Regions from separate parts of the Kitasatospora sp. NPDC101176 genome, predicted to be linked through region 3. Evidence: riboswitches for the same ligand, from Rfam matches in the RefSeq annotation. Region 3 holds a riboswitch; each other region holds the start of a gene.
What was found. A riboswitch is a leader RNA that binds a small molecule or an ion and turns the genes downstream of it on or off. The one in region 3 is predicted to bind thiamine pyrophosphate.
Positions count from the first base shown of each region.

Region 1: another riboswitch for thiamine pyrophosphate. It lies ahead of thiC (phosphomethylpyrimidine synthase ThiC); the one in region 3 lies ahead of thiO (glycine oxidase ThiO).
Region 2: another riboswitch for thiamine pyrophosphate. It lies ahead of ACIRS1_RS08755 (purine-cytosine permease family protein); the one in region 3 lies ahead of thiO (glycine oxidase ThiO).

Region 1 covers NZ_JBIWPA010000045.1:49,035-56,189, forward strand. Annotated here, with positions in the region: gene ACIRS1_RS36455 (cupin domain-containing protein) at 1-260, shown strand, start outside; gene tenA (thiaminase II) at 365-1,033, shown strand; gene ACIRS1_RS36465 (DUF5326 family protein) at 1,283-1,483, shown strand; TPP riboswitch at 1,658-1,793, shown strand; gene thiC (phosphomethylpyrimidine synthase ThiC) at 1,789-3,621, shown strand; gene ACIRS1_RS36475 (hypothetical protein) at 3,687-4,547, opposite strand; gene ACIRS1_RS36480 (metallophosphoesterase) at 4,799-6,031, opposite strand; gene ACIRS1_RS36485 (LacI family DNA-binding transcriptional regulator) at 6,145-7,155, opposite strand, start outside.
Region 2 covers NZ_JBIWPA010000004.1:223,383-230,537, reverse strand. Annotated here, with positions in the region: gene ACIRS1_RS08760 (S1C family serine protease) at 1-800, opposite strand, end outside; TPP riboswitch at 1,021-1,169, shown strand; gene ACIRS1_RS08755 (purine-cytosine permease family protein) at 1,255-2,640, shown strand; gene ACIRS1_RS08750 (glycerophosphodiester phosphodiesterase) at 2,814-3,638, shown strand; gene ACIRS1_RS08745 (ATP-binding protein) at 3,843-4,550, shown strand; gene ACIRS1_RS08740 (DUF5926 family protein) at 4,690-5,673, shown strand; gene ACIRS1_RS08735 (bifunctional DNA primase/polymerase) at 5,949-6,575, opposite strand.
Region 3 covers NZ_JBIWPA010000002.1:444,291-451,445, forward strand. Annotated here, with positions in the region: gene pknB (Stk1 family PASTA domain-containing Ser/Thr kinase) at 1-1,525, opposite strand, end outside; gene ACIRS1_RS04765 (thiazole synthase) at 1,647-2,444, opposite strand; gene thiS (sulfur carrier protein ThiS) at 2,447-2,656, opposite strand; gene thiO (glycine oxidase ThiO) at 2,653-3,834, opposite strand; TPP riboswitch at 3,829-3,941, opposite strand; gene ACIRS1_RS04780 (NAD(P)/FAD-dependent oxidoreductase) at 4,089-5,297, shown strand; gene ACIRS1_RS04785 (Rv2175c family DNA-binding protein) at 5,345-5,710, shown strand; gene thiE (thiamine phosphate synthase) at 5,707-6,369, shown strand; gene ACIRS1_RS04795 (polyprenyl synthetase family protein) at 6,399-7,155, opposite strand, start outside.

The DNA of each region.
Region 1 (7,155 bases), on a different contig from region 3:
ACCTGCGGTTCCTGCGCGAACCGCGGATGTCCGCGGGGCTCTACGCGCTCGCCCCCGGAGCGACCGACCCGCAGACCGCGCACGACCAGGACGAGATCTACCAGGTGATCAGCGGCCGCGCCGAACTGACCGTCGGCGCCGAGACCGCCACCGTCGCGCGCGGCACCGTCGTCTACGTCCCGGCCGGCACCCCGCACCGCTTCCACCACGTCACCGAGGAACTCCGGGTGCTGGTGGTGTTCTCGCCGCCGGAGGCCTGAGCCGGCCGGCCGCCGCTCCGGCCGCCGCTCCGGGCCCGCCCCGGCGACCGGCCCCGGCGACCGGCCCCGGCGGTGATCCACGGGGCACGCCTTAGGGTCGGGGCATGAGCATGAGCCTGACGGAAGAACTCTGGGCGGCCATCGAGCCGGTGTACGCCGAGATCCTCGCCCACCCCTTCATCGGCGGCCTCACCGACGGCACCCTGCCGCGCGCCGCCTTCCGCCACTTCGTCGTCCAGGACTCGCACTACCTGCGCGACTACGCCCGGGCGCTCGCGGTCTGCGCCGCCAAGGCACCCGGCGAGGCGGACGTGCGGGCCTTCGCCGACGACGCGGTCGGCGCGCTGGCCGCGGAGCAGGGCATGCACGCCGAGTTCATGACGGCCTTCGGCGACAGCGCCGAACAGGCCGCCGCCGAGCCGGTGCTGCCCACCACCCGGGCCTACACCAGCTACCTGCTGGCCACCGTCTACGGCGGTTCCTTCGCCGAGGCGGTCGGCGCGGTGCTGCCCTGCTACTGGATCTACGCCCGGGTCGGGGAGGCGCTGCTCGCCCAGGGCTCGCCCGATCCGCTGTACGCCAAGTGGATCGCCACGTACGGCGACGAGGCCTTCCAGTCCGTGGTGCGCCGGGTGCTGGCGCTCACCGACCGGCTCGGCGAGGAGGTGTCCCCGGCCGAACGGCGCCGCGTGGTCGAGCACTTCGTCACCACCTCGCGGTACGAGTGGATGTTCTGGGACGCGGCCTGGCGCGGGGAGCGCTGGCCGGTCTGACGGCCGGCCGGACCGCGGCCCGGGCCTTCCGGGGCCGCTCCCGGGGGCTCCTCCGGGGGCTTCTCCGGGAGTCCTCCCCGGGCTCTGACCAGGGTTTCCCCGGTCTCCGGGTCGGGGTGATCTCCGGGTTCTCTCCGGGCTGCGGGCCCTCGTTCCGGCACCCCGGCCCCCGTACGATCGACGTACCGAAAGCAAGCGGGAGACGGCACCGGTCAGGCAGCCGACCCCACGGGGAGAGAAGGAACGGACATGGCTGAGCTCTGGAAGTCGCTGCCCTCCTGGGTGCGCAACATCGTCATCCCGGTGCTGGTCCTGGTGCTGCTCTGGAACGTCGTGGGATTCGTCTTCGGCGTCGTGGGCGCCCTGCTGGCGATCGTGATCAAGGTGCTGGTGGTGGTCGGCATCGCCGCCGCCGTGGTGGTCCTGGTCAAGAAGGCCGCCAAGGGCTGAGACCGGCACCCCCGAGGCCCGGTACCCCGCGCGGGGTACCGGGCCTCGGGCGTTCCCGGCCGCCGCGCGCCCGGCCGGCCCGGTCCGCCGCTCCCGCCCCGCCGTCCGTGGACCCCCTCTGGACCTGCGGCGATCGGCTCGCTACGGTGTTGGGCGTCATGTGCAGGCAACACCGCCTGTGGACGCGGGAGCTCGGAGCACCGGGCTGAGAGGACGCTGACCGGACCGTCGACGGACGGACCGACGGCTGCGTCGACCGCAGGAACCTGGACCGGGTAATGCCGGCGTAGGGAGTATGAGGTCAGATGACCACGTTCGACGCACAGCCGAAGTCTGCCCGCAGCACCGACGCCGACGGCTCCGCCGTCACCAGCGCGGGCACCGGCTACCCCACCCCGGCCTGGCGCAAGGCCTACCGCGAGGGGTCCCGACCCGATCTGCGGGTCCCGTACCGCGAGGTGCAGCTCACCAACGGCCGGACCGTCCCGCTGTACGACACCTCCGGCCCGTACACCGACGCGGCCTACGAGCCCGACGTGCGGCGCGGCCTGCCGGCCCTGCGCGACTCCTGGATCCGCCAGCGCGGCGACGTCGAGGAGTACGACGGCCGGGAGGCGCGCCCCGAGGACGACGGCATCAAGCACACCTCGCCGCGCGGCGGGAACCTGCGCAACCTCGACGCCGTCTTCCCCGGCCGCCCGCGCCGTCCGCTGCGCGGCCGCGGAGGTGCCGCCGTCACCCAACTCGCTTACGCCAAGCGGGGGGTGACCACCCCGGAGATGGAGTTCGTGGCACTGCGCGAGGGTCTGGAGCCCGAGTACGTGCGCGACGAGGTGGCCCGCGGCCGGGCCGTCATCCCGGTGAACGTGAACCACCCCGAGGTGGAGCCGGCGATCATCGGCACCAACTTCCTGGTGAAGATCAACGCCAACATCGGCAACTCCGCCGTCACCTCCTCGATCGAGGAGGAGGTGGAGAAGATGACCTGGGCCACCCGCTGGGGCGCCGACACCGTCATGGACCTCTCCACCGGCCGCAACATCCACACCACCCGCGAGTGGATCCTGCGCAACTCCCCCGTGCCGATCGGCACGGTGCCGCTCTACCAGGCCCTGGAGAAGGTCGACGGCAGGGCCGAGGAGCTCAGCTGGGAGGTGTACCGGGACACCGTCATCGAGCAGTGCGAGCAGGGCGTCGACTACATGACCGTCCACGCCGGCGTGCTGCTGCGGTACGTCCCGCTGACCGCCCGCCGCAAGACCGGCATCGTCTCGCGCGGCGGCTCGATCATGGCCGCCTGGTGCCTGGCGCACCACCAGGAGAACTTCCTCTACGCGAACTTCGAGGAGCTCTGCGACATCCTCGCGGCCTACGACGTCACCTTCTCGCTGGGCGACGGCCTGCGCCCGGGCTCCATCGCCGACGCCAACGACGAGGCGCAGTTCGCCGAGCTGCAGACCCTCGGCGAGCTCGGCCGGATCGCCCGCGAGCGCGACGTCCAGGTGATGATCGAGGGCCCCGGCCACGTCCCGATGAACAAGATCCGGGAGAACATGGATCTCCAGAAGGAGATCTGCGACGAGGCGCCGTTCTACACGCTCGGCCCGCTCACCACCGACGTCGCCCCCGGCTACGACCACATCACCTCGGGCATCGGCGCCGCGATGATCGCCTGGTGGGGCACCGCGATGCTCTGCTACGTCACGCCCAAGGAGCACCTGGGCCTGCCCAACCGCGACGACGTCAAGACCGGCGTGATCACCTACAAGATCGCCGCCCACGCCGCCGACCTCGCCAAGGGCCACCCCGGTGCCCAGGCGTGGGACGACGCGCTCTCGGACGCCCGCTTCGAGTTCCGCTGGGAGGACCAGTTCAACCTGGCCCTCGACCCGGAGACGGCCCGCGAGTTCCACGACGAGACCCTCCCCGCCGAGCCCGCCAAGACCGCGCACTTCTGCTCCATGTGCGGCCCGAAGTTCTGCTCGATGAAGATCTCCCAGAAGATCCGCGACGAGCACGGCGACGGCTCCACCGCCGTCGCCAGCGGGTTCGACGCCGAGGCGCTGGCCGGTATGCAGGCCAAGTCCGAGGAGTTCGCGGCCCAGGGCAACCGGGTCTACCTCCCGCTGGCGGACTGAGCCCCGCCGCCGACACGACCGGCCCGCGCTCCGGAGGGGGGAGCGCGGGCCGGTCCGCGTCCTCGTCAGGGGACGTCGTCGGGGCTGGTGAAGGAGGGCGAGCTGTAGCCGGGCCCGGTGAAGTCGGGGGTGGTGAAGGCGGGGCGCGGGCCGGGGACGCCCGGGTCGCCACTGCCGTCGGGGCCGGGGCTGGTGAACGAGGGGGAGCTGTAGCCGGGCCCGGTGAAGTCGGGGCTGCTGAACTCGGGCCGGACGCCGGGCCCGCCCGCGGCGGGGGCGGCGGGCACGGCCGGCAGGCCGGCGTGCAGGTAGGGCAGCAGGCCGCGGTCGCGCAGTGCGGTGCGCCACTCCCGGCGGGCGGCGGCGAGTTCGGCGGCGAGTTCCGGGTCGGTGCCGGCCGGGGCCGCTCCGGCGCCGTCCCGCACGGCGGTGAGGACGAGCCCGATGATGCCGACGGCCATCGCGGCGACGCCGGCGGCGAGGGCGATCCAGCCCGCGGTGAGCAGGGAGCGGGCGAGCACGAGCTCCGGGTCGGCGGCGCGGAGCAGGTAGCCGATCAGCAGCAGGACGAGGGCGGCGACCCAGGCGAGGATCGGGGTGAGCACGGTGAGGACGGGGAAGAGCCCGGCGCCGCCGTTGGCGGAGCGCAGCTGGGTGAGCAGTCCGGGGGCGGTGGGCTCGGTGCCCTCGGGGACGGGCGGGGTGGCGCGCAGGTCGTCGCGCAGCCGGGTGTAGTGCGCGTACTCGGTGCCGGCGGCCGCGGCGATGGTGTCGGCGTCGCGCAGGGCGCGGACGCGGAGCTGGTCGGTGGTGAGCGCGCCGGGGGCGCGCAGGGCGGTGAGGACGGTGCGGTCGCGCAGGGCTTCGGCGAGGAGGCGCTCGTATTCCGGGCGGTCCTCGGCGAGCAGTGGCGGGGGGTTGTTCATGGGGACCCCGTTCGTGCGGACCCCGTTCGCTCCGCCCCGGGGGCCGCGGGGGCCGTCCGGGACGCCGGAACGGGCGCGGAGGCGGGCCGCCGGACGGGCGGCCGGGTGTGGTGTGCCTCATGGTAGGGGCGGGCGCGGCCGTGCTGACAGTCGGTTTCCGGAATTTCGCGCCCCGGGCCGCGCGCACGCGGCGGCCCGGGCGCCGGGAACAGGTGTTCCCGGCGGGGCCCGGAAGCCTGCCGGCGGGGTGGTCAGTTGACGGGCAGTCGGGCGACGAGCAGGCGCCCCTCCATGGTGACGCCGCCGTCCATGGCCACCGCGAGGTCGTCCGCGTAGACGTAGGGCCCGGGGATGTGCGGGGGCTGGCCGTCGTCGGCGTGCACGGCGCCGGTGAGGTACGGGATGGGGCTGTGGCCGTGCACGATGCGGGTGCCGCCGTAGGTGTCGAGCAGCTCGTGGACGGCGGTCGGCCCGGCGTCGCCGCGGAAGGCGAAGCGCTTGGTGAAGCGGCGGAAGCAGTCCCACCACTCGTCGACGCCCTCGTCCGCGAGCAGGCTGTGGACGGCGTCGTTGACGTCGGGGATGGACTCGCCGTACTCCAGGTACGCGGTGGTGTCGGAGTGCAGCAGCAGGTGGCCGTCCTCCAGCGCGATGGCGGGGAGCCGGGAGAGCCAGCTGATGTGGTGCGCCTCGAGGCGTTCGAGGTCGTGCTGCTGGCCGCCGTTGAGGCGCCAGGCGGCGAGGAAGGAGGCCGTGCCGGCGGTGGACTGGACGGGTTCGTCGCCGTACCTGGCGGCGCCGAGGAAGAGCAGTTCGTGATTGCCCATCAGGGCGCGGCAGTAGCCGCCGGCGGCGGCGGCCTCGGCGGCGAGCTGCATGACGAGGTCGATGACGCCGATGCCGTCGGGGCCGCGGTCGGTGAAGTCGCCGAGGAACCAGATCCGGGAGCGGCCGGCGGACCAGTGGCCGTCGGCGTCGATGATGCCCTGGTGGCGCAGCTCGGCGCGGAGTTCCTCCAGGTAGCCGTGCACGTCGCCGACGACGTAGAGCGGGCCGGGGGGCTCGCCGGGGCCGGGGGCCGGGTAAGGGTAGCTGGGGGCGGAGGGGTCGGGCAGCGGCGGGCCGAGCTCGATGGTCGGCGGGTCGTCGCGGCCGGGCAGCTGGAGGGCCGGGGAGGGCTGGTCGGGCAGGGTCGGCTCGTAGCCGGGGTGGTCCTGGTGGGCGAAGGCCTGGGCGTGTTCCTGGCCGTGCTCCTGGGCGTGCACGGTGTGGCCGTGGCCCTGTCCGTCGTCGGGCCAGTGCTGTTCCAGGTAGCGGGCGCCGCCGTAGCCGCTGTAGGTCTCCGCGTCGTACGGCGTGCCCGGGTAGCCGGTGGCCGGCTCCGGTTCGTAGTAGGTGCCGTACGGCAGCACGTCGAGGTCCGGCTGGTGGCGGGGGCCTGAGTCGGGGTGTTCAGGCCCGGGGAAGCGGTCCTCGGGTGTCATCCGCCCATCATAGGAAGACCACTCTCCCGGCGTCGTCACCTGGTGGGTATCCAATCCTCCGGAGCGTCAGCCGGGCCGCCCGCATGGTCCGTTTTGTCCCGGCTCGTTATGGTCTAGACCTCGCCCGGGGGCCGGGGCGGGCTGACCGTGGTGCGCGGGCTCCGGCGCTGGGAGGACGCGCGGACGATCAGCTCGGTCGGCATCAGGGTGCCCGGGGGCGGGCCCGTCCCGGCGGTGCGGAACCGCGGCGGGAAGAGCCGGGCGATGTCGACGCCGGTACCGGAGTCGACACCCTCGATCGCGTCGATGAGCAGGTTGACGACGGTGGTGCCGATCCGGCGGGGCTTGAGCGAGAGCGTGGTGATGGGCGGCTCGGTGGCGGCGTAGACGTCGCTCTCGCTGCAGCAGACCAGCAGCAGGTCGTCCGGGACGCGCAGGCCGTAGCGGCGGGCGGCGGCGAGCAGGTCGGTGCCGTTGGGGTCGAACAGTCCGTAGACGGCGTCGGGCCGGTCGGGGCGGGCGAGCAGCCGGTCGGCGGCGACGGCGCCCGCGGCCGGGTCGTGCGCGGGGTACGCCTCGTAGACCGGCTCCTGGCCGACCTTGGCGCACCAGCCGAGGTAGGCCTCGGTGGAGAGCCGGGTGTAGGTGTCGGTGCTGGTGCCGGTGAGCAGGCCGATGCGGCGGGCGCCGGCCTCGGAGAGGTGGTCGAGGATGCCGAGGACGGCGGCCTCGTGGTCGTTGTCGACCCAGGCGGTGACCGGGCAGTTGCCGGGCTTGCCGTCGCTGACGACCGGGACGCCGGACCGGTACAGCTCGCTGACCAGCGGGTCCTGGTCGGGCGGGTCGATCACCACGGTGCCGTCGAGGGCGATGTTCCCCCAGACGTCGTGCCGGGAGGAGGCGGGCAGCACCACCAGCGCGTAGCCGCGGCCGAGCGCCGCGCTGGTGGCGGCCCGGGCCATCTCGGCGAAGTACGCGAACTCGGTGAAGGTGAAGGGTTCCTCGCCGTAGGTCGTGACGGTCAGGCCGATCAGGCCGGACCGCCCGGTGCGCAGGGTGCGGGCGGCCGCCGAGGGGCGGTAGCCGAGGCGCTCGGCGACCTCGCGCACCCGGCTGCGGGTCTC
Region 2 (7,155 bases), on a different contig from region 3:
GCGACCAGTCCGCCGCGCTTCCTGCGCGGGCGGTGCGGGCCGCCGGGGCCGCCGGGGTAGTCGGCCGGGTAGCCGAGCGGACCGCCCGGGCCGCCCGGGTAGCCGGCACCGCCGGTGGCGTCGTGGGAGGCGCCCCAGCCGCCGAGCGGCTGGCCGGCGCCGAACGGGTGGTGGCCGGGCGCGGGGTGCGCGGCGGGCACGCCGGGGGCGGGCGGCGGGCCGTACGGGTCGTGCGCGCCGGCGGCCGGGACGCCGTGGGTCGGCGTGGCGTACGGGTTGCCCAGCGGCGGGGCCTGGCCCTCGGCCACCGGCGCGAGCGGCGCCGCGGGGGCTGCCGGGGCCTGCGGCGCGGGCGGCAGCACCGGCGGCGGGGCGTCGAGGTAGCCGGTGGCGGGGTCGACACCGGCGGACGGCGCCTCGACGGGGGCCGCGGGGGCGGCCGGGGCCGCCTCCGGCGCGGGGACCTTGGTGAAGGCGACGGTGGGACGGTGCCCGCCCTCGGCCGGGACGCCCTCCGCGGTCGCGGCGGCGTCGGCCGCGGCCGGCTCGGGGGCGGGCTCGGGGACCCGGCCGAACGCCATGGTCGCCCGGTGCCCGCCCTCGGCCGGGGCGGCCGGGGAGTCGGCCGGGGCCGGCTCGGAGGCGGGGGCGGCGTCGGGCTCGGGAACCCGGCTGAACGCCATGGTCGGCTTGTGCCCGCCCGAGGCGGCGGGGTCGGAAGCGGGACCGCCCGCCCCCTGGGCGCCCGAGGGCTGCTCCCCCTGCGGCCCGGTGGGCCCAACCTCTCGCTCGGTGCTCACGGACGACCTCCATAGCTGACAGAACCAAGGACCATAGTTTTTCGCACAGTCGATTCGATTGCCGTAAGGACCCCTCTGAAGAACTCATAAGAATCCTTAGCCGGCGCAGACGGCCGACCCGGCGACGGAGGCTCCCCCACCTCCGCCGGGCGTCCCGCGATGCGGACGGCAGGGCCCCTGGCCTTGGCGTCCACCCCGGTGCCGGTTAGCCTGTCGCTCCAAACTGACACGCGGGAGCTTGGACCTTCCAGGCTGAGAGTGCGCTGGTCGACCGTACCGCCACGGCATCGTGGACGGACCGTCGAGGGGGCGCAGACCGCCGGAACCTGTCCGGGTAATGCCGGCGTAGGGAGTATCGGCCATGCCGCCTGCTTCGCCATCCTCTTCTTCGGGCGCGCCCGAGTCCAAGGGTTTCCCCGGGGCGACCGGGGACCTCCCCGGATCGTCCACGACCGTGCAGGGCGACGCCGCCGGCGGCCCGGCCGGTTCCGGCACGGCGACCGCCGTCCTGGACCGCCCGGAGCGCGTCGAGGCGCCGCTGGTGCTGGACACCGAGCCGCCGCGCACGCTGCGCTTCCGCGACCACTTCGCGCTCTGGATGAACCTGGGCGTCAGCCTGATCGGCTTCTCCACCGCCGCCACCGTGCTCGGCGCCAAGGGCGGTGAGCTCTCGCTGGCCGCGGCGGTGACGGCGATCGTGGCCGGCACCGTGGTCGGCACCGCGATGCTCGGCGTGGCCGCCCTGATCGGGGCCCGGACCGGCGCCCCGGCGATGGCGAACCTGCGCGGGCTGTTCGGCACCCGGCTGTCGTACGTCCCGACGGTGCTGAACATCGTCCAGTGCGTCGGCTGGGGCGTCTTCGAGCTGCTGACGATCGCGGCGGGCGCCCAGACCGTCGCCCACACCGACGGCTACCGCTGGCTGTTCGTGCTGCTGGCCGGCGCGCTGACCACCGCGCTGACCATCTGGCCGCTCGGCTCGATCGCGGTGCTGCGCCGCTTCGTCGCGGGTGCCGTCGCCGTCGCGATGGTGTACTTCACCGTCCAGCTGGGCCGTCAGGGGGTGCCCGACCCGGGCGCCGGCAACTGGCACGGCTTCCTGGGCGCCACCGACATGATGATCGCGGTGTCGATCTCCTTCGTGCCGCTGGCCGCCGACTACACCCGGCACTCGCGCACCCCGCGCTCGGCCTTCTGGGGCAGCTTCTCCGGCTACACCGTCGCCCAGGTCTGGTGCTACGTGCTCGGCCTGATGGCGCTGCTGCAGTCCGACGGCGACCCGAACCGGATCTTCGACTCCTTCCTCGGCGTCTGGGCCGGCTGGCTGTTCCTGCTGGTGCTGGTGCTGCGCGAGACGGACCAGTCCTTCGCCAACGTGTACTCGACGGCGATGTCCGTGCAGAACCTGCTGCCGAAGGTGGACCGCCGGGTGCTGACCGGCGGGATCGGCCTGCTGATCACCGTGCTGGCGCTGCAGATCGACCGGTTCACCGACACCTACACCAACTTCCTCGGCCTGATCGGCTCGGTCTTCGTGCCGCTGCTGGCGGTGCTCGCGGTGGACTACTTCCTCGGCGCCGGCCGGCACGGCTGGAACCTCTCCGCCGACGCCCCCTCCCGCTGGCTGATGCTGCTGCCGTGGGTGCTGGGCTTCGCGGTCTACCAGTTCATCGCGCCGACCCCGGTGGCCGGCTGGTGGACGGACTTCTGGACCTCCGCCCAGGAGTCGCTGCACTTCACCCCGCAGGAGTGGACCTCCGCCTCGCTGTTCGCCTTCCTGGTGCCCGCCCTGCTCACCTGGGCGCTCACCCCGCTGACCCGCCGGAACACGGCGGGCTGAGCCTGAGCGCGGCGGGCCGGGCAGGCCGCGCTGCCGGGGGCGTCCGGAGCCTGACGGGCCGGGCCGCCGGGGCCCGGAACCGCCCCCGCCGACGGCCCCGCCCACCGAAGACGGCCCCACGGGTTGGGGCCGTCTTCGTCTCCGCGTCACTTCGGCCGCCTATCGTTGGCCCTGTGACCAGCCCAGACCTGTCCTCGACGGCGGCGCGCACCGCGCCGCCCGTCCAGGTGATCGCCCACCGCGGTTCCTCCCACGCCCTGCCCGAGCACACCCTCGCGGCGTACCGGCGCGCGCTCGACGAGGGCGCCGACGCCCTCGAGTGCGACGTCCGGCTGACCGCCGACGGCGAGCTGGTCTGCGTGCACGACCGCCGGATCGGCCGGGTCTCCGACGGCCGGGGCACCGTCTCGGCGATGACCCTGGCCGAGCTGGAGGCGTACGACTTCGGCGCCTGGAAGACCGGCCGCCCCAGCACCGACCCCGAACTGCGCGGCGTGCTGCGGCTGGAGCGGCTGCTGGAGCTGGCGGTGGACTGCGGCCGCCCGGTGGACCTGGCGATCGAGACCAAGCACCCGGTGCGCTACCGCGGCCGGGTGGAGGCCGAACTGCTGCGGATGCTGGAGCGCTTCAAGATCGGCGCGGAGCGCGAGGGGGACCGCCCGGTCGCCCGGATCATGAGCTTCTCCTCGGTGGCCCTCGACCGGGTGGCCGCCGGGGCACCGGACTACCGCCGGGTCTTCCTCTTCGAGCGGACCCTGCCGCTGCTCGGCCGGCTGCGCCCGGGCTCCCCGCTGCCGGGCGGGGCGCGGATCGCCGGCCCGGGCATCGACCTGGTCCGGGCCCGCCCGCAGCTGGTGACGCGGCTGCGCGAGCTGGGGCACCAGGTCCACGTCTGGACGGTCGACGAGCCGGCCGACGTGGAGCTCTGCCTGGAGCTCGGGGTGTCCGCGATCATCACCAACCGGCCCGCCGAGGTGCTGGCGCAGCTCGGGCGGTGATCCTCCCCCGGAGCGGCACCGGGCGGCACGGAGCGGGACGGGACGACGGAGCGGCACCGGACGACGGGACGGGACGGGGGCCGGACGAGGGCGGGACGGGGCCGAACGGACTGATCGAACCTGATCGGTCTGGTCGGCACTCAAACCTTCCGGGCACGGTATTGCCGGAATTCATGCCGTCGCACGACGGAGGGTGAGCGGTGAATGACCTCCGGTCGACCCTCGGTCGCGACGCTCGAAATGTCCTCGCGGGATCCTCCGGCGGTCGTTTCCGACGCATTACCAAGGGGCATCTCTCCCTCGGCATACGCTGAAGGAGGTCCGGGGGTGGCGTTGATGGTGGCGCGTGAAGTGCCGACTTCATCGACCATGGCAGTGCCGCACGGCCCAGCGAGTGTCGGGGTCGCACGGCGCCGACTGCGTCGAGATCTCGGTGACCGGGAGATACCCGAGCCGGTCATCGATGATGCTGTTCTGATCCTTTCCGAACTGTTGAGCAACGCGTGCCGGTACGCCCGTCCGCTCGGCCCGCTGCGGGCACTGGGCCGCAGCGCCCGGGCCGAGGTGGTGGACCAGGTGCTGGTCGGCGTCCCCGGCGGGGCGCACCCGGCACCCGGCGGCCGGGGCGGCGAGGACACCGGCGGCGGTGCCGACGGCGGCGTCCTGGTCCGCTGGCAGATGCACGCCGACGGCGTGCTCACCCTGGAGGTCACCGACGGCGGCGCGACCACCCGGCCGCTGCCCGCCAGCCCCTCGCTGACCTCGCGCGGCGGCCGCGGCCTGGGCATCGTCGACCAGTTGGCCAGCGACTGGGGCGTGCGCGACGCGCCCGGCGAGGTGACGGTCTGGGCGGCGCTGCCCGCCCGTGCCCGGCACGCCCGGCGCACCGGCGGTGACGCCCGCAGCGCCTGACACCGCGCACCCCGCCCGACCGGCCCCGGGCCCGGCACCCGCCGGGCCCCGCGGGGCGGCCCGGTGCGTGACCGCACGTCGGGAGGAAGGTCAGTAGGCTGCCCGGAGCAAAGGACACCGTCCCCGGGAGAGCCGCACCATGGGCAAGAAGGCCGCCAAGAAGGCGCCGCAGCGTCAGTCCACCACCGCCGTCACGGGCGAGATCCCCGTGGTCGGGGCCCGCGAGAACTGCCCCTGCGGTTCGGGCCGCCGGTACAAGGCGTGCCACGGCCGGGAGGCCTCGCACGCGGTGCAGGAGCTGGTGCACCGCCCGTTCGAGGGGCTGGCCGGCGAGGCCGACTGGGTGGCGCTGCGCGAGCTGGTGCCCGCCGCCACCGTGCCGCTGACGCTGGCCGCCGGGGTGGCCGAGGGCGCCACCGGCGAGGTCCCGTCGGTGACCCTGGCCACCGTGCTGCCGCTGGCCTGGCCGGCCCTGCGCCGCCAGGACGGCTCGATCCTGCTCGGCCTGCAGACCCAGTCCGCCTCCGGAGACCTGAGCCGCGACCTCGCGGACGCCCTGGAGCTGGCCCTGGCCACCGAGCCGGGCAACCCGGTGCCGGCCCGCCGGACCGAGCCGGGCGGGCGCCGCCTGCAGGATCTGCTGGACACCACGGCCGAGTTCACGCCGGCCGTGCACACCGGCTTCGAGTTCTGGCTGGAGGACGCCGAGACCGCCACCGGTGAGGTCGCCGCCTCCCTGGAGCGCGCCAACGCCTCGGCCATCCCGACCGTGAAGCTGGACGGCGTCGACGCCGCCTACTGGTGCGGCACCCCGGACAAGAACCACCTGCGCTGGGTGATGACCGTGCCCGAGGAGCGGCTGCTGGACGCCCTGGCCCGGCTGAGCGCCGCCGACCGCTCCTCGCTCGGCGCTGACACCCGCCTGGTCGGCTCGTTCCGCGCGCACGGCCTGACCGTCCCGGTCTGGGACCTCCCGCTGGCGATGACCGCGGAGGACTGCGAGAAGCCCGCCGCCGAGTTCGCCGAGCGGCTGGCCGCCGTGCTCGCCGACGAGACCCCGCTGACCGCCGAGGAGCGGCGCGCCCGCGCCAACCTGGTGAACCGTCAGGTCACTTTGAACTAAAGGACGCAGGATCCGGGTGATACGCGTCACATTGTCGCCGCGAAGCCGCAATTTCCGGGCGTGGAGGGCGTCTTGGAAATTGGCGCGGGCGCGGATCCTTGTTACTGTCTAAAGAGTCCGGCCGCTGGTGCATCCCCCGTCGCCAGCGGCCGGATCTTTTGTTTTTCCGGCCGGCCCCCGCAGCGGCCCCGGTCACGGCCCCGAGCGCGGCCACCCGACACCGCGAGCCGGCCCGGCCGCCGCGGATCCGCCGGAGCGAGGGAGCGGACACCCGGTCAGTACGCCGAGCGGCCGCTGTCCAGCCGGACCGTCGCCTCCACCAACTCGCCCAGCAGCGGCCCGACCTGGGGCAACCACACCCCGCCGTCGACGGCCGGCCGGGGAGCCCGCACCCAGCGCACCCGCCCGAATCCGCCACCGGGCGGCAGCGGCAGGAAGCCGCCCGGCCCGTGGTAGCGCAACGACCCGGGCACCCAAGGGAGTTGGGCAAGCATCTCGCCGAGCGCGTCCAGCGAGTACGGCGCCACCAGCAGCGCGTAGCGGCCCGGCAGGGACAGCACCGGCCCGAGCGGCAGCCGCAGCGCGCCCAGGTAGGCCAGCGCCCGGGCACCGGCCGCCGCCGGCAGGCTGACCGCGGAGAGCGTCGAGCCGGTGGCGGCCAGCACCGGCGCGTCCGGGCTCTGCCGCTCCCACCACCAGCGCACCATCCGGGCGTCCGTGGTGGCGGCCAGCAGCGAGGGGTCGTGCGGGTGCGCGCCGGGGACGGAGCAGTCCTGGTCACCGCAGGAGCAGCGGTCGCCGCGCAGCACGGCGCCCGGCACCACGGGCCAGCGGTGGTCGACGGCAGCCGTCAGGGCCGCGGCCAGCCGGGCGGAACACGAATCCTTCGGGTTCTCACGCATGGCGCTCGTTCCTTTCCCTGACCGCTCGGTTCGTTCCGCTCCGCCGGCACCGTCGGGCCCCGCCCTGCGGGCCCGGGGAAAGCACGGCCCCCGGGCGGCGCGAAGCGGGGCGGGCGGGCGGGCGGCGCGGCGACGACGTGGAGCACGGTGTGGAGCACGACATGAGAAGGGCCGCGCACTGGAACAGCCCCTGGAACGAGAATCCCGTATGCGACCGGATGGACGCCGCCCGGGCGCGCTTGGTTCCACCGTACGAGTGAGAGACTTCCGGCCAGCCCGGCTCCCGGGCGGCGCGGACATACGATCCGGACGGCCGCCGGGTCCGTCCCCTCCGTTCTGCCCGCCCACGGCCCGCTCCATGCCTGCCGGCCGAACCGGCGCGCACACCGACCGCACGCGCCCCCGACCGGGTCGCGCGTCCGACGGAACCGGCCACCGCGTCGTCCCGGATCTGGACATGCCCCAAATGGCCTGTGTAGAAGTGGTGGCATTGCTGTCGATCAATGACGAGTAGTAGCGAATCGAGGCGAAACGCGCCCTTTGGCCGTACTCGCTCCACCTCAGCCGTACCTGGGGGTCC
Region 3 (7,155 bases):
GAGAGCTGCTGATCACCGCGCCCTCCGGCACGGTGTCGTCGTAGGTCTCGGTCACCCCGCCCCTGGTCAGCTGGGCGGCGGCCAGCGCCTCGGCCGCCTGGCCGGCGGGCTTGCCGGTGACGTCCGGCACGGCGATCCGCTTGGGGCCCTTGGAGACGGTCACCGTCACGGTGTCGCTCTTGCGGGCCCGTGCCCCCACCCCGGGGTCGGTGGCGATGACCTGCCCGGCCGGGACGCTCTCGCTGAACGCCTCGACGAACCGGCCGTGCATGCCCTCCTTGTCCAGGATCCGCTGCGCCTCGGCCCGGTCCTTGCCGAGCACACCGGGCACCGGTCCGTACAGGCCCTCGGAGAGGCCGTAGGTGACGCCGCCGACCGCCAGCACCAGGGCGCTCAGCGCGGCGACCCAGAGCAGCGGGCGCCGCGGGAGGCGGCGCAGCCGGCCGGGGCGGCGGCGCACCGGGGTCGGCTCGTCGTACGGGCGCGGCTCGACCAGCAGCTGGTCCATCAGGTCCGCCGGGACGTCCAGCACGCTGGTGCGCTCGGGCGGTGGGGCGTCGGCCGGGTGCGGCAGCGGCTGGATGACCGAGGTCGGCTCGCTGGTCGGGTAGCGCGGGCTGGGCCGGGTGGAGGCCGGCGGCTCGGCGTCCAGCTCGGCCGGGGTGAGCGTGCGGCGGACCCGCTGCAGGGCGGCGAGCAGCTCGACCGCGTCGTACGGGCGGGCGTCGGCCGTCCGCGCGCAGGCGCCGGCCACTATCGCGTCCAGCGCGGCGGGGACGGCCGGGGCGGTCAGCGAGGGGGCCGGGACGTCCTCGTGCAGGTGCTTGTACATGACCTGGACGGGGTTGTCGCCGGTGTGCGGCCGGCGGCCGGTGAGCATCTCGTAGAGCAGGATGCCGGCCGCGTAGACGTCGACCCGCTGGTCGGTGGGGGCGTCCGGGAGGATCTGCTCGGGAGCGAGGTAGGAGACGGTGCCCAGGACGGTGCCACCGGTCGCGGTGCTGGTCGAGGTGGGGGCGCCGTCCGCGGTGCCGAGCACCCGGACCAGGCCGAAGTCGGCGACCTTGACCAGGCCGCCCTCGGTGATCAGCACGTTCTCCGGCTTGACGTCGCGGTGCACCAGCCCGGCCCGGTGGGCGGCGCCCAGGGCGGCGAGCACCGGCTCCAGCACGTCCAGCGCGGCCCGGACGGACAGCGCGCCGCGGTCGCGCAGCAGGTCGCGCAGGGTGCGGCCGGGCACGTACTCCATCGCGAGGAAGACGTTCCCGCCGTCCGCGCCCTGGTCGAAGACGTTGACCACGTTGGGGTGGGTGAGCCGGGCTACGGCCTTGGCCTCGCGGATGAACCGGGCGGTGAAGCCGTCGTCACCGGCCAGCGAGGGGTGCATCACCTTGAGGGCGACGACCCGGTCCAGCCGGGTGTCGGTGCCCTTGTAGACGGTGGACATCCCGCCGGTCGCGATGCGCTGCTCGACCCGGTACCGGCCGTCCAGCAGGGTACCGATCAGCGGGTCGTGCAGTGCCATGTCCACCCGGGGGAGTCTAGTGCCGCGGGCGCGCACCGGACCCTGGGGACACCGCCCCCGGGCCCGGCTGTGCCCGGCTTGTGACACGGGACGCCCCCGGGGCGCCGCGGGTGTCCCGGCGTCAGAAGGCGGGGCGCTCGCGGGTGTCCAGGTCCGCCCGGCCGGCCATCGCCGAGGAGGCCTCGGCGTGGAAGCGGCGCGGGATGCGGCCGGCCCGGAACGCGAGCCGGCCGGCCTCGGCGGCGTGCCGCATCGCCTCGGCCATCAGCACCGGGTCCTGCGCCCTGGTCACCGCGGAGGCGAGCATCACGGCCGCGCAGCCCAGCTCCATCGCCAGCGCGACGTCGGAGGCGGTTCCGGCGCCCGCGTCCAGGATCACCGGGACGTTCGCGCCCTCCACGATCAGCTGGAAGTTGTGCGGGTTGCGGATGCCCAGGCCGGAGCCGATCGGCGAGCCGAGCGGCATGATCGCCGCGCAGCCGACGTCTTCCAGCTTGCGGGCCAGCACCGGGTCGTCGTTGGTGTACGGGAGCACCGTGAAGCCGTCGTCGACGAGGGTCTCGGCGGCGTCCAGCAGCTCGATCGGGTCCGGCAGGAGGGTCCGCTCGTCGGCGATCACCTCCAGCTTCACCCAGTCGGTGCCGAGCGCCTCGCGGGCCAGCCGGGCGGTCAGCACAGCCTCCCCGGCGGTGTAGCAGCCGGCCGTGTTGGGCAGCACGCGGATGCCGTTGCGGGTCAGCACGTCCAGGACGGAGCCCTGGGTGGAGGCGTCCACCCGGCGCATCGCCACGGTGGTGAGCTCGGTGCCGGAGGTCAGCAGCGCGCGCTCCAGGACCTCCAGGCTCGGGGCGCCGCCGGTGCCCATGATCAGCCGGGAGCCGAAGGTCGCCCCGGCGATGGTCAGCAGGTCGTCGGCCATGGTCAGCCTCCCTGGACGGCGGTGAGGATCTCGATCCGGTCGCCCGCGGACAGCGCCGTGTCCGACCACGAACCCCGGGGCACCACGGCCTCGTTGAGCGCGGCGGCGACGCCGGAGTGGGCCGTGCTGAGGGTGGCCACCACCTCGGCGAGGGTGGTCGTGGCGGGCACCCGGCGGGGCTCGCCGTTGACGGTCAGTGCGATCTCGGTCATGCGGAGGCCTTCGTGGTGGAGCGGTCGGGGGAGAACCGGGTGGGGGTGAACGGCTGCGCCAGCTCGGGGAGTTCGCCGGTCGCCAGGTACTCGGCGAGCAGGTCGGCGGTCACCGGGGCGAGCAGCACCCCGTTGCGGTAGTGGCCGGTGGCGGCGACCAGTCCGGGCAGGGCGGTCGGGCCCAGCAGCGGCGCGTTGTCCGGCGAGCCGGGGCGCAGCCCGGCGGAGGTCTCCAGTAGCGGGAGTTCGGTGATGCCGGGGACCAACTCGTGTGCGTCGCGGAGCAGTTCGTAGACCCCGCCGGCGGTCACCGTGGTGTCGTAGCCCTGTTCCTCGGTGGTCGCGCCGATCACCAGCTCGCCGTCCTCCCGGGGCACCAGGTACAGGTGCTGCCCGCGCACCACGGCACGGACGTTGCGGGACAGGAACGGCCGGTACGCCCCGGGCACCTGCAGCCGCAGGATCTGCCCCTTCACCGGGCGGACGGGCGGCAGCACCCCGTCCGGCAGGCCGGGCAGCCGGTGGCTGTGCGGGCCGGCCGCGAGCACCACCCGGTCGGCGGTCACCGCCCCGCCGTCGCCGAGCCGCACCCCCACCGCCCGGTCGCCCTCGACCAGCAGCTCGACCGCCGGGGTGCGCCGCACGACCACGCCCGCGGCCTCGCCGGCCAGCAGCAGCGCGGCGAGCAGCCGGCGGCCGTCCACCTGGTGGTCGTCGGCGACGTGCAGGCCGCCGCGCACGCCGGGGGCGAGCATCGGCTCCATGCGGCGGGCCTCCCGGCCGGTCAGCCAGGTCGAGTCCAGGCCGAGCCGCTGGTGGAAGGCGTGCAGTTCGCGCAGTTCCGCGCGGTCGTCGGAGTCCAGCGCGACGGCGAGCGTGCCGCACCGCCGGTAGCCGGTGTCCGCGCCGCCGCTCGCCTCGGTCAGTTCGGCGGCGAAGGCGGCGTATCGCTCGTTCGAGGCCATGCCGAGGCGCAGCAACGGCTCCTCGCCGTACTGCAGCTCGGTGACCGGCGCGAGCATCCCGGCCGCGACCCGGGCCGCCCCGCCGCCGGGGGAGGGGTCGACCACGACCGTCGCCAGTCCGCGCTGCGCCGCCCGCCAGGCGACGGCGAGACCGATCAGGCCCCCGCCGACCACCAGCACGTCGGCGCGGGCGCCCGGTGCCAAGCGTGTCAAAGCTGCTCTTCTCCCTTCGCCGGTATGACCCGGATCAGGTTCGGACGGTCGCAGGCCGTGCCAGCCCGCCTCTCAGCCCGGTCCGCCGGGCTCCCGTGATGGTGCCCCCACCATAACGCCGGTGGTCGGCCCGGCCGAAGGCGTGTACGAGGGGTGGACGGAGGGTGCGCAGGTGGGGGTGCCCGCGGTCGGCCGGGCGGGCGTGCGGTCCCCCTGGTGGACGCCTCGACCGGGCGTCGAGGGCGCTGAGTACAGTGACGGGCGTGGCAGAGCTGAGCGGAACGGATCAGGTGGTCGTCGTCGGAGCCGGGCTGGCCGGGGCGCAGTGCGCCCTCAAGCTGCGGCAGGGCGGCTGGCGGGGGCGGATCGTGCTGGTCGGCGAGGAGCGGCACGCGCCGTACGACCGGCCGCCGCTGTCCAAGGAGGTGCTGCTCGGCAAGACCGACGCCACCCCCCTCGACATCGACTACCCGCACCTCGGCATCGAGCTGCTCACCGGCCGCCGCGCCACCGGCCTCACCCCCGGCGTGCTGCACACCGACGGCGGTGAACTCCCCTACGGTGCACTGGTGATCGCCACCGGTGCCACCCCGCGGCGGCTGCCCGGCGCCGAGCGCGCGCACCTGCTGCACACCCTGGACGACGCGCTCGCGCTGCGGGCCCTGCTGCGGCCCGGGCTGCGCCTGGTGCTGGTCGGCGCGGGCTGGATCGGCGCCGAGGTGGCCACCGCGGCCCGCGAGGCCGGCTGCACGGTGACGGTGGTGGAGGCGGGCCCGGCCCCGCTGCCCGGTGCGCTGCCGACCGAGGTCGGTTCGGCGATGGCCGCCTGGTACGCCGAGGCGGGTGTCGAGCTGCGCTGCGGGGTCGGCGTCGCCGCCGTGGAGTCCGGCTCGGTGCGGCTGGCGGACGGCTCGCACCTGGCCGCCGACGAGGTGGTGGTCGGGGTCGGGGCCCGGCCCGCGACCGACTGGCTGGCCGGCTCCGGCGTCGAGCTGGACGGCACCGGCGCGGTGCTGGTCGACGAGCGCCTGCGCACGGGCGTGCCGGGCGTCTTCGCGGCCGGCGACTGCGTCAGCTACCCCTCCGCACGGGTCGGCGCCCGGCTGGCCGTCCAGCACTGGGACCACGCGCTGCAGTCCGGCGAGGCGGCGGCGGCCGCGGTGCTCGGCGCGGAGGTGTCGCCGTACGACCCGGTGCCGTACTTCTGGTCGGAGCAGTTCGGGCGGATGGTCCAGTACGCCGGGCGGCACGCCGCGGGCGACCGGATGCTGTGGCGCGGCGGCCCCGGGGACGCCTCCTGGGCGGTGCTCTGGCTGCGCGACGGGGTGCCGAGCGCGCTGCTGACCGTCGACCGGCCGCGCGACCTCACCCAGGGCCGGCGGCTGATCGAGCGCGGCACCGCCCTGGACCCGGTCCGCGCGGCGGATCCGGCCGTGCCGCTGAAGGCCGCCGCCGCCCTCTGACCGGCCCCTTGGTGCGCGGGGGCCCGTCGAGGTGGCAGTCTGGTGCCGTGAGTGAGATCGATGCGAAGACTGATGCCCTGGTCCCCGAGTGGCTGTACCTGCCCGACATCTCCGAGCGGTGGGGCGTGCTCGTCACCGAGGTCCGCAACATGGTCAAGAAGGGTGAGCTGATCGCGGTACGCCGCGGACCCAACAAGTCGCTGCAGGTCCCGGCCGCGTTCATCGCCGAGGAGGGCCCGGTCAAGCACCTGGTCGGCCTGCTGACGGTGCTGCGCGACAGCGGGTTCAGCGACGAGGAGATCGTCGAGTGGATGTTCACCGAGGACCCGTCGCTGCCCGGGACCCCGGCGCAGGCCCTCTGCGAGAACCGGGCGACCGAGGTGAAGCGGCGCGCCCAGGCGATGGCGCTGTGACGACCCCCGCGCCGGCCGCCGGCCCCCGGGCCCGGCTGGCCGACGCCCGGCTGTACCTGTGCACCGACGCCCGGCGCGAGCAGGGCGACCTGGCCGAGTTCCTCGACGCGGCGCTGTCCGGCGGGGTGGACGTCGTCCAGCTCCGGGACAAGGGCCTGGAGGCGCGGCAGGAACTGGAGGCCCTGGAGGTCTTCGCGGACGCGTGCCGGCGCCACGGCAAGCTGCTGTCCGTCAACGACCGCGCCGACGTCGCCCACGCGGCCCGGCCGGACGTGCTGCACCTCGGGCAGGACGACCTGCCGGTGCCGGCCGCCCGGGCGATCCTCGGCGAGGACGTGCTGATCGGGCGGTCCTGCCACGCCGAGTCCGAGGTGGACGCGGCGATCGCCGAGCCCGGCGTGGACTACTTCTGCACCGGTCCGGTCTGGCCGACCCCGACCAAGCCGGGCCGCCCGGCGCCGGGCATCGGCCTGGTCTCCTACGCGGCCGCGCGGGACACCGACCGGCCGTGGTTCGCCATCGGCGGGATCGACCTCGGGAACCTCGACGAGGTGCTCGCCGCCGGCGCCCGCCGGATCGTGGTGGTGCGCGCCATCACCGCGGCGGACGACCCGCGGGCCGCCGCCGCCGAGCTGTCGCGCCGGGTGCGCGCGGCCTGACCCCGTCGTCCGCCGCTGTCCGCGGTGCCTCAGTACTTGCGGACGGTGGCGGCCTCGGCCAGCGCCAGCAGCACCGCCCGGGCCCGCTCGTCGGCGAGCGGCGCCGCCTCCAGCGCGGTCAGCGACTGCCGCATCAGTTCCTCGATCCGGCGCTCCACCCGTTCGGGCGCGCCGCTGCGGGCGACCAGGGCGCGCAGCCCGGCGACCTCCTCGGGGGCGAGGTCCGGCGCGCCGAGGCGCTCGTCCAGGTGCCGGGCGTCGGCGGCGGACAGGCCGCGCATCGCGTGCGCCACCAGCAGGGTCCGCTTGCCCTCGCGCAGGTCGTCCCCGGCGGGCTTGCCGGTGACCGCCGGATCGCCGAAGACGCCGAGCAGGTCGTCGCGCAGCTGGAACGCCTCGCCCAGCGGCAGGCCGAACGCCCCGAACGCCGCCACCAGCTCCGGCCCGGCCCCGGCCAGCAGCGCGCCGACCTGCAGCGGCCGCTCGATCGTGTACTTCGCCGACTTGTAGTGCAGCACGGCCTGCGCCCGCTCCAGCGCGCCCGCGTCCGCCGAGTCGCCGGCCACCGGCTCCAGCACGTCCAGGTACTGGCCGACCATGACCTCGGTGCGCATCAGGTCGAACACCGGCTTGGCGGCCAGCACCGCCGCCGGCTCCAGGCCGGAGCGCAGGAACAGCTCGTCGCACCAGATCAGCAGCAGGTCGCCGAGCAGCACCGCGGCCGAGGCCCCGTACTGCTCGCGGTCGCCGCGCCAGCCGCTGTCCCTGTGCAGGGCCTCGAAGCGG